DNA from 2 places in the Paenibacillus durus genome. Region 2 is predicted to be linked to the other one. Evidence: riboswitches for the same ligand, from Rfam matches in the RefSeq annotation. Region 2 holds a riboswitch; the other holds the start of a gene.
What was found. A riboswitch is a leader RNA that binds a small molecule or an ion and turns the genes downstream of it on or off. The one in region 2 is predicted to bind cyclic di-AMP.

Region 1 (7,750 bases), 2.6 Mb from region 2:
CGCCGGTCTCTTTGTATTGGCTACCAAAAATACAGGCAATCCAGGAGGCTCCGGCAGTCCGGCATCGTTTAATTATGATGAACTTCCCAGACTTGGCAAGGCGGATGCACCGATCAAGCTGGTAGAGTTCGGCGATTTCAAATGTCCGGCCTGCGCCCGGTTCTCCGTCGGCATCAAACCTCTGCTTGTGCAAGAGTATATCGAGACAGGGAAGGCGGCGCTTTATTTTGTCAATATGTCCTTTATCGGGCCTGATTCCAAGACGGCTTCCCTTGCAGCGCTGTCAGTCTATCATCAGAATAGCGAAGCGTTCTGGACCTATTACGATGCCCTCTATGCGAACCAGGGTGATGAGAATGCCGAGTGGGCGACCGAGGATTTCCTGGTAGAGCTTGCGCAAAATGAAAAGCTCCCTATCGATTATGATCTTCTGCGCAAAGATATACAAAACCGTACATATGCGGATGAGTTGGCAAGAGATAATGCGGTTGCAAAAACTAATCATGTGACAAGTACACCATCGCTGTTTATTAACGGTGTAAGGGCCAGTGATCCTTTTAACCTTGGAGCGATTGCGGCAGAGATTGAATCAGCGGCAAAGGCGGCTGAAGCGGAATGAGCGCATTTTCCACCTTCTTAAGGCGGCATTGTCTCTATCTGGCCTGGTTTGTATCTTTGGTCGCTGTAGCAGGCAGCCTTTACCTGAGCGAAGTGTTAAAATACGAACCCTGCAAGCTGTGCTGGTTCCAGCGGATTTTTATGTACCCTCAAGTTTTTCTTCTGGGTATCGCAACCTACCGTAATGACAAGCGGATTATTCCGTATGTGCTGCCGTTATGCGTGATAGGCGGAAGCATATCCCTGTATCATTACGCGGAACAGAAAATTCCGGCGCTGGGCACAGTGGTTCCTTGTAGCATCGGTGTTCCTTGTACGAAGGATTATTTAAATTTTTTCGGTTTTATCACCATTCCGCTGTTGGCGCTAACGGCTTTTGTGCTTATTTTTGTATTGCTGTGGAACGGCAGAGAGAGCGCAGAAGAGAATTCCGAAGAAACTGGGGACGGGTTCACTCAGGTAGAGTAGAAGTTTTTTCATGTAAATGGCATAAAAACCCGCGCTGAAGGGATAATACAAGAGAATAAACGACATGAACATATCATGTTTGAAATTTGCGTGATTTAGTCGGTTTTTCATTCCTTTTTCATTATTTTCACTGTTTACGGCTCTCGCTTTATGGACTAATATTAGACCTTGTGAGAAGTTGAATATGCGCTGAATTTTCCAGTTAGGAAAAACGGGGGAACCAACCTGACCGTTATGGTCGACGGGGTGAATCGGTACCGGTTAAGTCAATCCGGCCCGTAGGGCTTCCACAGTCCGAATCCGCCAGCTAACCTCGTAAGCTACAGTGGGATAATGATCATGCAAAAGCATGCGGTCATTTCCGCATGCTTATTTTTGTGCCCTTATTTTTGAAAATCCACGACTGAAAACGGCGCGCGGTACTACCGCTTCAACTCACCAAAGAGAGGAAATGTATCCAAAATGGTAAGCAGAGTAAAACGACTATTAATCGGTCGTCCCAGAAAATCGACCGAACTCGACCAGGAAAAGCTTTCCAAGCTGAAGGCACTCGCCGTTCTATCGTCAGATGCCCTTTCGTCCGTTGCTTACGGAACAGAGCAGATTTTGATCGTGCTGGTAGCTGCCGGTTTTACAGCCATCTGGTACTCTTTGCCGATTGCACTCGCCGTACTGGGATTGCTGGCGATTCTGATTTTATCTTACCGGCAGACCATATTTTCTTATCCTCAAGGCGGGGGAGCCTATATTGTAGCCAAGGATAATCTCGGCGTTTCCACAGGGCTTCTGGCCGGTGGTTCCCTGCTTGTGGACTACATTCTGACGGTTGCCGTAAGCGCCTCGGCCGGAACGGATGCGATCACCTCGGCATTTCCGAGCCTTCACGAGCATTCAGTGGCCATTGCGGTTACGGTGATTATCATACTGACGATAATTAACCTCCGCGGTGTTACCGAATCGGCATCCTTCATTGCCATCCCGGTATATTTGTTCGTCTTGTCCATTGTGGTTTTGATCATTTCCGGACTGGTTAAATACGCGGTCGGCGGCGGTCATGCCGCTGTTCCCGAAATCGGCTCAGCTGTTTCCAATGTCAGTCTGTTCCTGCTTCTTAAGGCTTTCAGCTCCGGCTGTTCGGCCCTGACCGGGGTCGAGGCTGTATCCAATGCGATCCCGAACTTTAAGGCTCCAGCGGAGAAGAATGCCGCCAAGACACTGATGATGATGGGACTCATTCTGGGATTCATGTTTACCGGCATTACGCTGCTGGCATACTGGTACGGCATTACCCCGAGTACAAAAGAAACGGTGGTTTCTCAAATTGCCGAATCGACCTTCGGACGGGGTGTCCTCTATTACGGCATTCAAGCGATAACGGCCGTAATCCTGTTTCTGGCCGCTAATACGGCTTACTCGGCCTTCCCGCTGCTGTCGTTCATGCTGGCGAAAGATAAATATTTGCCCCATGCCTTTATGGTTCGCGGCGACCGTCTTGGCTTCTCGAACGGTATTATTTTTCTCGGAGTGGCTTCGTCGCTGCTTGTGGCGGCATTTCACGGTGAAACCGGAAATCTGATTCCGCTTTATGCCGTCGGCGTATTTATCCCTTTCACTCTGTCCCAGCTCGGTATGATGGTGCGCTGGTTCAAGCTGAAGCCGGCCGGCTGGCAAGGCAAATTTGCCGTAAATACGGTTGGTATGCTTACAACTCTTACCATTACGCTTATTTTTATCATCACCAAATTCGCGAACGTATGGGTAGCCTTTATTTTCCTTCCGATCGTAATGCTCATCTTCTTCCGCATTCACCGACATTTTATGAATACGGCCGATGAGCTTCGGATTCAGCTCGATAAGGATAAGCCGGTGATCAAGGGAAGTACGATCGTTATTCCGGTATCCGCTGTAACCCGGGCGGTGCTTAATTCAATCAGCTATGCGAAATCGCTGACGGATAATGTGGTTGCCGTATACATCGGCTTTGACGAGGAAGAGATTCGCAAGATGGAGCAGAAATGGGAGGAATGGGACCCCGGAGTGCGTCTTATCGTGCTTCGTTCACGGTACCGCAGTGTCTTGCGCCCGCTGGTTAAATTTATCGATACGGTGGAATGGAAGACCGCTGAGACGGACCATATTACCGTTCTGATCCCTCAATTTATCACCAAGCACTGGTGGCAGGCTATCCTGCATAATCAGACGAGTGTCTTTATCCGGACTTACCTGATGAACAATAAGGATATCGTCGTTGCGACGGTGCCGTATCATCTGAATAAATAACCCGGCGGGTAGACCGGGTAACGGAAAGCTGCTGTTGGAGAATTTCTCCGATGGCTGCTTTTTTTTCGTATGGCGTGCTTTAATAGGATGATGCAGTCGTTATTACTTACTTATGGACAAAAAAACGACAAAACCGCCCTTGATATTAAAGTTGACAAAGATAATGATAATCAATATCATTTAATCAAACAAGGTAAACGTTCGGTGCAATAATGAAGAATGACATGTTATGCATCATTAGACATAAGGAGTGAAGCTGATGTTGGAGCGTTTGAATGCAGCTCAATTAAGTATCGGTTATGCGGATTCGATTATTGTTAAAGATCTCAATCTGTCGATTCCGACCGGAAAAATCACGGCTCTCGTGGGCGCCAACGGCTCGGGTAAATCCACAATCCTCAAAACGATGGCCAGGCTGATGAAGCCGACTAGCGGCACAGTGCTGCTTGACGGCAAATCGATCCATACTCAGTCGACCAAGGAGGTCGCGCGCCAGTTGGCCATTCTGCCCCAAAATCCGACCGCTCCGGACGGACTAACCGTTTCTGAGCTTGTAGGCTACGGCCGTTATCCCCATCAGAAGGGCTTCGGCACGCTCACCGCTGAGGACCGGAACATTATTTCCTCGGCCATTGAAGTGACGGGGATGCAAGCTTTCAGCGACCGGCCGATCGAACGGTTGTCCGGGGGCCAGCGGCAGCGCGCATGGATCGCTATGGCGCTGGCCCAGCAGACGGACATTTTATTCCTGGACGAGCCCACGACATTCCTCGATATGGCGCATCAGCTTGAGGTGCTGCAGCTCCTGCAGGTGCTTAACGAGCAGGAGGGCCGGACGATTATCATGGTCGTTCACGATTTGAATCACGCCTCCCGCTACGCGCATCATATGGTAGCGATTAAATCGGGCACCGTAATCAGCGAAGGCGCACCAGTCGATGTTATGACGCCGGAGGTGCTGCGCGAAGTGTTTGGCATCGAGGCGGATATTGTCGAAGACCCGCGGACGGGATTGCCGCTGTGCCTTCCTCACAGCCTGGCAGAGTGCAAGGCCGTCTGAAAAGGCGAAAGTAAAGCCTGGCGCTGCGGGAGCAGAGGCCTGATCTGCCAGGAACCTCTCCGTCCCGCAAACTTAATAACGATCTATAGGGCTCCTTATCATTGACAAGGGAGCCTGTTCGTTGTTAAAGTTGGGGATGCCTGACATATGCAAAACAGATAAAGGAGCAGACCCATGGATATCGGGAAAATTCAAGAAGAACTGGAGAGGCTTGTTCCGACTGGAATAGTTAAAAGCCATGAATCGCTCAAACCGCATGTCTTCACTCAAATGGGCGGCAGGGCCGACATTCTGGCATCACCCTCGACTTACGAAGAAATTCAAGCGATCGTTACATATGCTGCCGAACAAGGCATTACGCTTACCATATTAGGAAATGGATCGAACGTGATTATCAGAGACGGAGGGGTTCGCGGGATCGTCCTGCACACGTCCGGATTAAGCGGGATCAGCGTGGAGCATGATGTGATCATCGCCCAGTGCGGAGCGCAGTTTATTGAGACCTCCCGTTTCGCCTTGGAGCACAAGCTGGCAGGTCTGGAATTTGCCTGCGGCATCCCCGGCACGGTCGGGGGCGCACTCTATATGAATGCCGGCGCATACGGCGGGGAAGTGGCGGATGTGCTGCAGAGCGCGCTTGTCGTTGACAAGAGCGGGGCGATGGCTGTGCTTGAAGGCGATGAGCTGAAATGGGGGTACCGCAGCAGCGTGTTCTCAAGCGGAGATTATCTCATTTTGGAAGCCCGGTTCGCCTTAAAGCCCGGAAACTACGATGAAATCAAGGCTTCGATGGATAAGCTGACCGAAATGCGGGAATCCAAGCAGCCATTGGAATACCCTTCTTGCGGCAGTGTCTTTAAACGTCCTCCGGGACGGTATGCAGGCCAATTGATTCAGGAAAGCGGACTTCAGGGAACAAGAATCGGTGGAGCTGAAGTATCGAAAAAGCATGCGGGATTCATCATTAATGCGGATAACGCTACGGCAAGCGATTATATCGGTCTGATTCAGCATGTAAGAGAGACAGTTAAGGATAAATTCGGCATTGAACTCGAAACGGAAGTCAAGATCATCGGGGAAGAGCTTTAAAGGGATGCATTACCCGACGCCAGCGGCGGGCGGGTAGGCGCAGCAGGACATAGTAAACTTATTCACATTTTTATTTTCAAAAAAGCTGCGGGGAAGTGCTCCCCGCAGCTTTTTGGCTTGTTCTTACTCGAGCGTAAACGTATATTTGGCCCGTTCCGTTTGTGCTTGTACTCTTTTCTCATCCGCAGAAGCGAAGGCAAGGCCGGTGACAGCGATCTCGAAGCTCTGTAGCGGCAGGGGGACGAGGTCGCCGTCCGCGTTCATCGTGCTGCCCGTGCCGTGCAGGATCAGCGCGTTGTCCAGATAATGATCAACGACGTCATCGGCATTCCGGTAATCGACACGATCCAGCTTAAAATAAACCTTGTCGCGGTCCTCCATCTCCTGTTTTTCGATAACAATCGTTCCGCCCGTATGCCCGTTAAGCCAATCGGCCAACATTTGCACATGTTCTTCCATCGTAAGATCCCATCCTTTGCCGCTTTGTCAGTCTTAATCAGTAATTTACCCTGCTATAACAAATTGAATCCATCTAAGATGCCGCGACTCCACTTTTTCGAAAGAGGAAGGCGGAGAGGACAAAGGAGAGCGCAGTTACCAAAGTAACGGCCATAAAGACGCCTGAAGTCTGATAAATTCCCCCGGCCGCGGCAGCTCCAATTGTAGTTCCGAGATACATCAGGGCGTTCGTCAGGGCCGAGACCGTTCCGCGTGCAGTGTCCGTCAAAGATTGAAGGATGCTTATCATAATAGGGAACAGAATTCCGGTAATGCCGAAGATGACAAGCAGTTCCGCCTTGATGCCCGAAAGACTGTGTGTCAGCGAGAGCACCGGGAACATGACACTATTCACCGCAATACCCAGCAGCAGCGTTGTAGAGCGGCCAATTCGCGTAGTAAGACGGCTGCCGAACAGGCTGCCAAGCATGTTGCCGACACCCAGATACAGCATGACTTGGCCGATTTGAGCCACATTCATTCCAAAAGCGCCGGAGAGCCAGGAGCCGAGAAAGGAGAAGGCGGCAAAATTGCCGATCTGAAAAATAAAATAGGCGGCAAAGGCGGTAACCGCAATCCGGGAAGAGAGCAGCCCGAAGTATGGCTTCAGGAGAGAAAGACGGTTTCCCGATGGGCTGCGGGGCGGAAGAGCTGGCAGCAGGAACAGGAGAAGCAAGGTCAGCAGGAGAGAAAACAAGCCGATGATGATAAAGGGAAGAGACCAATCGCGGGCGGCGAAAAAGCTGCCAAGCGGCAGACCCAGCATTTGGGCAATGGAGAGACCGGCGGTGGCAATGCCCATTCCCTGCAATATTTTGTCCTTGGGAAGCAGGATAGGAATGGACGCCCAGATTTGCGGGGATATGACGGCCGCACTGACACCGGCAAGAAAACGGAACAGGACCATGCTCCAGAAGCCGGCAGCAGCGGCGCATAATCCCGTGGAAATAGAGAATGCGGCCATCCCGAATACCATAACATGCTTACGGTTGAGCCGATCGGATATCGGTCCCGCCACCAGGGCAAATAAGGCATAGCCTAGAGCATAAGCGCTGACCATCCAGCCCGAGCTTGCCGTAGATACATGAAACTCATGCCTAAGGACGGGAAGAAGGGGACTGATCAGAAAGGTATCCGTGCCTATAGCGAACATGACCAGAAAGAAGAGTGCCAAACTTGATTTTTGCATAATAAGCCTCCTATTTCATTAGTTAAATAACTATTGAACAATATAGCTATAAAAAACCGGATCACAGGGAATCCAGGAATCCGGGCAAATAAGTGTCGAATGTCTCATAATGAAGCTGTATGTATTTGGTCTGAGCTTCCTTTCGGACAAGAATCAGCCCTGCCTCCCTCAGGGTGCGGAAATGGTATGAGGCGTTCGATTTGGAAGCTTCGCAGCGTTCTCCGATCTCTCCGCAGTTCAGTTCAGTACGGCTGCCCTTTAGGGTCCGAATGATCTGCAGACGGGTAGGATCGGCCAAAGCCTTGAAGATGCGCACACGTTGTTCGTCAGAAGCGGCAAGTTGTTCAATAGTCATAGAACTATTATATCGTCATGCGGCAGTCTGTCAATCGGAATGTCATAATGTTGCTACAAATTGAAAGGGAAAAGCTATACCGTAGTGAAAAATATGTTGTATAGTAAATTTAATTACATAATTCCTATTAAAAAACTAGGTTTAACGTTGACTGGAAATACCAGAGGCAGATGCAATCCCTTGCGGGGGTTGT
Region 2 (7,750 bases):
CAGGCAATGGAGTGATCCCGCTGCTGCTGACAACTCGTACGGCTGCAGTTATCGATGGAATCGAAATCCAGCCCCGTCTGGCCGATATGGCCCGCCGAAGCGTGGTGATGAATGCGCTTCAGGAGAAGATCACCATTCATGAAGGAGATTTGCGGATGCTGCATCTTACGGCAGGATATGGGGTATACGATGCGATTACAGTAAATCCGCCCTATATGCCGCTGAACGGCAGCGATCTCAAGCTGAACACTCATCAGGCAATGGCCCGCCATGAAATCGGCTGTACGCTGGAGGAGGTTATTCAGGCATGCGTCCGGCTTGTCCGCACCGGCGGGAAGGTCAGCATGGTTCACAGGCCGCAGCGGCTGGCCGATATCATCAGCTTGATGCGGCAGTACAAGCTGGAGCCGAAATCGATCCGCTTTGTGCATCCGCGTGCGCATCTGGAGGCGAACATGGTCTTGATAGAGGCCGCGCGGGACGGCAAGCCGGAAGTGCGGATACAGCCGCCGCTGATCGTATACAATGAAGATAATGAATATTGTCCGGAGATTCTGGACATCTATTACGGTTCAAAAGAGGTAAAGCCATGACGATTCAATGCCAAAGCAGCTTTCAAAATAAGGAAGCGGACAATCAGCAGAAGACAGGCACCTTATTTTTGGTGGCGACACCGATCGGCAACCTGGAGGATATGACGTTCCGGGCTGTCCGGACGTTGAAGGAATGCGATATTATCGCCGCTGAGGATACCCGGCAGACGCGCAAGCTGCTTAGCCATTTCGACATTTCTCCGGGCCAGCTGTACAGCTACCATGAGCATAATAAGGCTGCGAGCGGACCGGAATTAATTCGCTATATAATAGAAGGTAAAAATCTAGCGCTGGTTAGCGACGCCGGTCTGCCCGCCATTTCCGACCCGGGCGCCGATCTGGTAGCGCTCGCGGTGAGCGAAGGAATCCCGGTTGTGCCCGTACCCGGAGCTAACGCCGCATTGTCTGCACTGATCGCATCCGGCTTACCGACCACAACGTTTACCTTCATCGGTTTCCTCCCCCGTGAGCGTAAGGACATCCGCGCTGTGCTTACCCCGCTGCGCGCCGCCCAGGGTACGCTGCTCTTCTATGAGTCACCGCATCGGGTAGTGAAAACGTTGGCTCATTTGCAGGAGGCTTTCGGCAACCGGCGAATTGTTTTAGCCCGCGAGCTAACGAAACGTTACGAAGAATTCCTCCGCGGGACCATCCAGGAATGCACCGAGTGGCTGGCGGAACATCCGCCGCTGGGAGAATATGTGATCGTTGTCGAGGGAGAGAGTAAAGAAGAGGCGCAGGAAGCCGATTCCGCTTGGTGGCGAGCGCTCAGCATCGAGGAGCATGTGGCCCACTACGAGGCCGCCGGCTCCACCCGTAAGGATGCCATGAAAAAAGCCGCATCCGATCGTGGCATCGCCAAGCGCGATATTTATAACGCGCTGCTGGAGGAATAGTCGCACCAAGCACGGTGGAAAGCGTATCCCAAAGGGAGAGCGAGGACGCACACCGGAGCAGCAGTCTGCGCCAGTCGCATTAAGCGCCGAAGAGAAGCGAATCCCGAAGGGAGAGCCGGGGGAGAACGCTGAAGCAGCAGTCCGCGCCAAGTCGTACCAAGCACGGAGGAAAGCGAATCCCGAAGGGAGAGTCGGGGGAGAACGCTGAAGCAGCAGTCTGCGCCAAGTCGCACCAAGCACGGAGGAAGCAAATCCCAAAGGGAGAGCGTGGGAGAACACCGAAGCAGCAGTCCGCGCCAAGTCGCACCAAGCACGGAGGAAGCGAATCCCAAAGGGAGAGCGCGGGAGAACACCAAAGTAGCACCACGAGCCAGTCGCACCAAGCGCCGAAGTAAAGCGATTCCCGAAGGGAGAGCGACTGTCTCCGCCTTTCTTAAATTCGGAGCGCCGTCAGCACGCATGAAAGGCCCCGAGGCCGGTTCCGCCAGGAACCCTGCCGAGAAAGGGCCGCTCCACCCTCCCAAGCCGCTAGATCCCGCCAACGTTCCGCATCTATCCAACAATTGCGGGTGTCCAGAGGGCGCGGCCCTTGGGGTCCTCCCCTTTGGGGAGGATTTAGGAGGGGTCCCCCACATAAAAAAAGTTGCCCCCCGCATTCACGGGAGGCCAAGGAGATATAAAAAAGGTTAGAATTAACAATTTGATTAGTCCTATTATAACTTATTTATTTTAATTTGTCACAGGGGCAGGGATGGTTGAAATACATTCATTGCAAACAATTTTTCCTTTGAAGTAAGTAACGTTCTCAGCGTTGCCGCAGAAAATGCAGGCAGGCTCGTATTTTTTCAACATGATCCGTTCACCGTCGACATAAATCTCGAGAGCATCTTTCTCTCCAATACCCAGCGTGCGGCGCAGCTCGATCGGAATGACAACCCGTCCCAGTTCGTCTACTTTTCTTACAATGCCCGTTGATTTCATCATAACAATCGTTGCTCCTCTCAAATAATCAAAAAATGTCACGTTTCGACAATCTTCTCTGTTTTATGATACATATAATACCAACCATTCCCAAAACAGTCAACCTCTTTTTAGCGGGTGAATTATTTTTAAGCTGCAATTGGCTCTCAGGAAGGGTTGATCTTCAAACGGTTGGATAACTATTCATAATATATAATAAAAATGTCGAAATGGAAACCAAAAAATCTACTTTTTTCGACAAAATATGACGACATATCTTTTCCTCATATAAAAATATCAGAAAATTCGTTGTTAAGGACAAAGGAGTTGATTACATGCAGCAGCCGCTCACTGAAGAAAAAGTATTTAAAGACCCGGTTCACAATTATATTCACGTACAGGATTCGGTCATTTGGCGCTTGATTAATACACAGGAATTTCAGCGTCTGCGCCGCATCCGGCAGCTTGGGACGACCTACCTGACTTTCCATGGAGCCGAGCACAGCCGGTTCTCCCATTCGCTAGGGGTATATGAAATTACGCGGCGCATTATCTCCCAATTTGAACGCAGCGGTTATAAAGATTGGTTCCCTGAGGAAAGACTGGTTGCGCTGTGCGCGGCGCTTTTGCATGATCTGGGACACGGTCCGTTCTCCCATTCTATAGAAGAAGCTTTTCAAATGAATCATGAAGACTGGACCTGTCGCATTATATTGGAGAATACTGGAATTACTGAGATTTTGAAGGAAGTAGAGGAAGATTTTCCGCAAAAAGTGGCTTCGGTCATCCGCAAAAAGTATGAGCATGATATTGTTGTCAATTTGGTGTCGAGTCCGCTGGATGCCGACCGGATGGATTATCTGCTGCGCGACGCTTATTACACCGGGGTTAACTACGGCACGATCGACATCGACCGTATTTTGCGGGTGCTTCGTCCTTATCACGGGCGGGTAGTTGTGAAGGAATCGGGGATGCATGCGATTGAGGATTATTTAATGTCCCGGTACCAAATGTACTGGCAGGTCTATTTCCATCCGGTAACGCGCAGCTCGGAAATTATTTTGCGCCAAGTATTCCGGCGGGCCAAGCAGCTGTTTAAGGAGGGCTACTCCTTCCGGTTTATGGTTGAACCGCTGACTGATTTATTTCGCGGCGAGGTGAGTGTGCAGCAGTATTTGCAGCTGGATGAAGCACTCGTACAGGCAACGTTTATGCAGTGGACCTCGGAACAGGATGAACTGCTCAGCGACTTGTGCAGCCGCTTCATTCATCGTAAACTGTATAAATATGTAGAAATGGAAAGTCTCGATATGGAGACAATTGATGACATTCGCCGCAGTTTCGCCTCGGCTGGACTGAACCCGGAATACGACCTGGAAGTTGATTTTCCGACAGATTTGCCCTACGATGTATTTCGGCCGGAAGAGGGCTTTCACGGCAAGCAGATTCTCCTGCTCGATCGTCAGGAACGGCTGCGTGAAATCTCCGAGGTGTCGGACATCGTCCGCTCTATAAGCGGGATTCACCGCGGCCGTTACCATCTCTATTATCCGCAGGATAAGCTGGAAAAAGCGCTGCCAATGCTTCCTGAATCCATTAAGGAATTATTTGATTTACGCTAAGAAATGTAAGCCAAAAACCGCAAAAAGGGGGAAGCGGATATGCAGCTTTTCGACACTCATACCCATTTGGATGCATCACATTTCGACGGCGACCGTGAAGAGACGATTGCCCGCGCCCTAGAGGCGGGAGTCTCCAAAATGGTCAATGTCGGTTTTAACCGGGAAACGATTCCGTCCACAATGAAGCTCGCCGAATCCTATGATTTTATTTATGCGGCGGTAGGCTGGCATCCGACAGATGCCATTGACATGAAGGACGGAGATCTCGATTGGATTGCTTCGCTGTGCAGCCATGACAAAGTTGTCGCCATTGGAGAAATAGGGCTCGACTATTACTGGGATACTTCGCCCAAGGAGGTCCAGCATACAGTGTTCCGGCGTCAGATCGGCCTTGCAAGAGAGCTGAATATGCCGATTGTCATTCATAACCGGGATGCTCATGAGGATGTGGTCTGCATTCTCCGTGAAGAAAAGGCATCGGAAATCGGCGGGGTCATGCACTCCTTCTCGGGCAGCTGGGAGACAGCCAAAATGTGCCTGGATCTTGGCTTTCATCTTTCCTTTGGCGGACCGATTACGTTCAAGAACGCCCGGGTACCGAAAGAGGTGCTGGCGCAGGTTCCGCTGGACCGTCTGCTGATCGAAACGGACTCTCCTTACCTAACGCCACACCCTTACCGAGGCAAGCGAAATGAAAGTGCTCATGTCAGATTGGTGGCAGAAGCTGCAGCTGAAATTAAGGGCATGGAAGTGGAAAAATTGGCGGAAATTACGTATGCGAACGCACTGGAACTATTTGGCATTCGGTGAAAACGGGAGAAAACTAGCCAAAAAAGTGAGGATGAGCGAAGGATTAAAGTTTTTTAACGAAAAAACGGTTGTTTATTACAATAATTTAACCATTTTTTTGCGCAAATCTGGTTGATTGCTGCTTTACAACATGCATCGAAACAGGATATCATCTTTTCAGTGCAGTGAGCTGTTGTTACAGAGACAGACACTGATCATAAATCGTCTCGCTGAGTCTCCGTATGGAGAACGGGGGAACCAATATCGCCTTGCCGAATGCTTTTAGGCCGCACATTAGACACAACAAGTTGGCGTCGCAGGCTGTATTTGATTTCTTCACGTGGTCTTTGGGGTGAATTTGAAGGCAGCCGCCATGAGCGGTTGACCTAAGATAGGGCGTCTCTCTTTCGTCCAAACCCGACAGCTAACCCCGTAAGCGCAAGTAAGAGAGGAAACCTCGTGCGTTGGCCGTTTATTCGGACATTTCCGGAAGCCACGAAAGAGTCCTCTAATCAAGACTCTTTTTTAGGCTTCTTTTTGTTTGGAATAAACGAGTTCTGCCTGTGAACTGTTATATAACAGGCGGATGCATGCCATGCCGGGCAGGCGATTTATGAGCAGGATGCGAACCACTTGAATTGTATCGCGTTCTGTTACAATCTCTATTAGCTTCGCCGGGTACATTATTGCGATTTATAATTCAGGCGGACTATGTAAGGAGGATGTAGAAGATGGGCGTATTCCAACCAGAAGTATCCCATGATTCGCAATCATCCAGCAGGTCTAATGCATTTAGGTTATGGTGGGAGCAAGTGAATATACGCGCATGGTCTTTGCGCGCGTGGTCACTGGCGGGCGTGATCGGGATAGCAATCGCGCTGCTTATTACGTTGTATATCCGCTCTCAAAGCAGCAAACAAATCATTTTGGAGATAGACGGGAAAGTTCACGCTCTGGAGACGCGTGAAGCGCTTCTGGGAGAAGCCCTGGCCAAACAACCGATCCCGCTCAAACCGTATGACAAAATTTCGGCGGGCCTTAGCGATCGAATCGAAGACGGCGACAGGATCGTCATTGACCGGGCACAGGAATTAATTCTGACTGAAGGCGGAAAGACAAAGACGCTGTATACGACCGAAGATACAATCGGTCAGGCCATTAGCAGCCTGGGCATCTCCCTGGGTACCCACGATAAGGTATTTCCTTCGCTAGACACCGCAATTAACGCCAGAACGGAAGTCAAGGTTATCCGCATCAACAAGCAGGTTGTGAAGCGGACGAAAAGCTTGCCTTTCCGAGTGATTAAGACGGCGGACCCCTCCCTCATCACAGGGAAAGTACGAGTAGCGCAAGCCGGCAAGCCGGGTGCTATAATCCAGCATATTGAGAAAACCTATCAGGACGGTAAGTTGGTCTCAATGCGCATGGTCGGCAAAGAAGTGCAGACGGTGACCAAGGATAAGGTTATCGCCGTAGGCACGAAAGCCGTTCCCAAACCCGTCGCCGCGAAAATTTCTTCCTCCAGCAAAGCAGGCGTAAACTTCGAATACAAAAAAATGATCAAGAACGTTTCGATGACCGCATACTCTTCAGAAGAACCGGGAATCGGCACTAGAACAGCTTCCGGTACACGCGTAACAGAAGGCCGGACCATCGCAGTGGATCCTCGTGTGATTCCAATCGGCTGGTGGGTATATATCGAGGGACTGGGATTCCGCCGCGCTGAGGATACCGGAGGGGCTATCAAAGGCAATAAGATTGACGTCTATTATGATTCATTGAGCCATGCCCGCAGTTTCGGCCGCAAGTCGCGCGCCGTTTACGTCATCGGTCCGGTTAAACCGGAGCTGGATTAATAACGTATTTATTTTGCAAATTCAGCGGCAATACGCTATATTGATGAAAGCTCATCACTTATATAATTTCAGCAAAAAGAAGGGGAGCGAATCCTCTTCTTTTTGCTTTATTTTTGGGGTAAAGGCGGCCGTGCGGCCGCTGTGGGAGGAACGCTTAACAATGATTAAAGAATTGATTGTCGTGGAAGGCAAAAGCGATACCGCCGCCGTCAAAAGAGCGGTCGATGCCGATACGATTGAAACCGGCGGTTCGGCGGTGGATAAACGGGTAATCGCCAAGATCGCCCTTGCGATGGAGCGGCGGGGCGTCATTATCCTGACCGATCCGGATCATGCGGGAGAACGGATACGCAAGATTGTCTCATCGAAGGTGCCGGGATGCAAGCATGCCTTCATTCCGGAGGAGGACGCAACGTTAAAGGGTGATATCGGTGTCGAGAACGCCTCGCCGGAAGCGATCCGCTATGCGCTGGAGAATGTGCATACATCCTTCGAGGGAGCGCCGATTCTAATTGGGATGGAAGACCTCATGGCCGCTGGTATGATTATGCATCCTAAAGCTGCACAGCGGAGAATGGCGCTTGGCAATATACTTGGCATCGGTTACTGTAACGGCAAGCAGCTGTACAAGCGGTTGTCGATGTTCGGCATTACGCCTGAAGAGTTTGCAAAAGCGGTTGCCCAAATTGAGCAGGGAGGTCTATCCTCATGAGCGGAAGGGAAGAAATTTCGTCCCCGAGACGTACCAAGGAGATTATTGCGGCTCACGGATTTTCGTTCAAGAAAAGCTTGGGCCAGAACTTTTTGATCGACCAAAATATCTTAAATAAAATTGTAGACGCAGCCGGTCTCGATAAGAGTACCGGCGCTCTTGAGATCGGTCCCGGCATCGGCGCGCTTACTGAACGCCTGGCGCAGACAGCGGGGGCTGTCACGGCCGTAGAGATCGATCAGCGGCTGATTCCGATTCTGCAGGAGGTACTCTCTCCGTATCCGCATGTAAAGATACGCCATGCCGATGTGTTAAATGTGGA

Region 1: another riboswitch for cyclic di-AMP. It lies ahead of PDUR_RS14645 (APC family permease); the one in region 2 lies ahead of PDUR_RS00140 (resuscitation-promoting factor).

Annotation. Positions count from the first base shown of each region.
Region 1 covers NZ_CP009288.1:3,457,353-3,465,102, reverse strand. Annotated here, with positions in the region: gene PDUR_RS14655 (DsbA family protein) at 1-619, shown strand, start outside; gene PDUR_RS14650 (disulfide oxidoreductase) at 616-1,086, shown strand; cyclic di-AMP (ydaO/yuaA leader) riboswitch at 1,264-1,423, shown strand; gene PDUR_RS14645 (APC family permease) at 1,549-3,366, shown strand; gene PDUR_RS14640 (ABC transporter ATP-binding protein) at 3,626-4,426, shown strand; gene murB (UDP-N-acetylmuramate dehydrogenase) at 4,601-5,515, shown strand; gene PDUR_RS14630 (protein YmzB) at 5,639-5,974, opposite strand; gene PDUR_RS14625 (MFS transporter) at 6,048-7,202, opposite strand; gene PDUR_RS14620 (ArsR/SmtB family transcription factor) at 7,264-7,557, opposite strand.
Region 2 covers NZ_CP009288.1:24,916-32,665, forward strand. Annotated here, with positions in the region: gene PDUR_RS00115 (tRNA1(Val) (adenine(37)-N6)-methyltransferase) at 1-593, shown strand, start outside; gene rsmI (16S rRNA (cytidine(1402)-2'-O)-methyltransferase) at 590-1,489, shown strand; gene PDUR_RS00125 (AbrB/MazE/SpoVT family DNA-binding domain-containing protein) at 2,219-2,473, opposite strand; gene PDUR_RS00130 (HD domain-containing protein) at 2,785-4,071, shown strand; gene PDUR_RS00135 (TatD family hydrolase) at 4,111-4,881, shown strand; cyclic di-AMP (ydaO/yuaA leader) riboswitch at 5,079-5,314, shown strand; gene PDUR_RS00140 (resuscitation-promoting factor) at 5,592-6,716, shown strand; gene rnmV (ribonuclease M5) at 6,877-7,428, shown strand; gene rsmA (16S rRNA (adenine(1518)-N(6)/adenine(1519)-N(6))-dimethyltransferase RsmA) at 7,425-7,750, shown strand, end outside.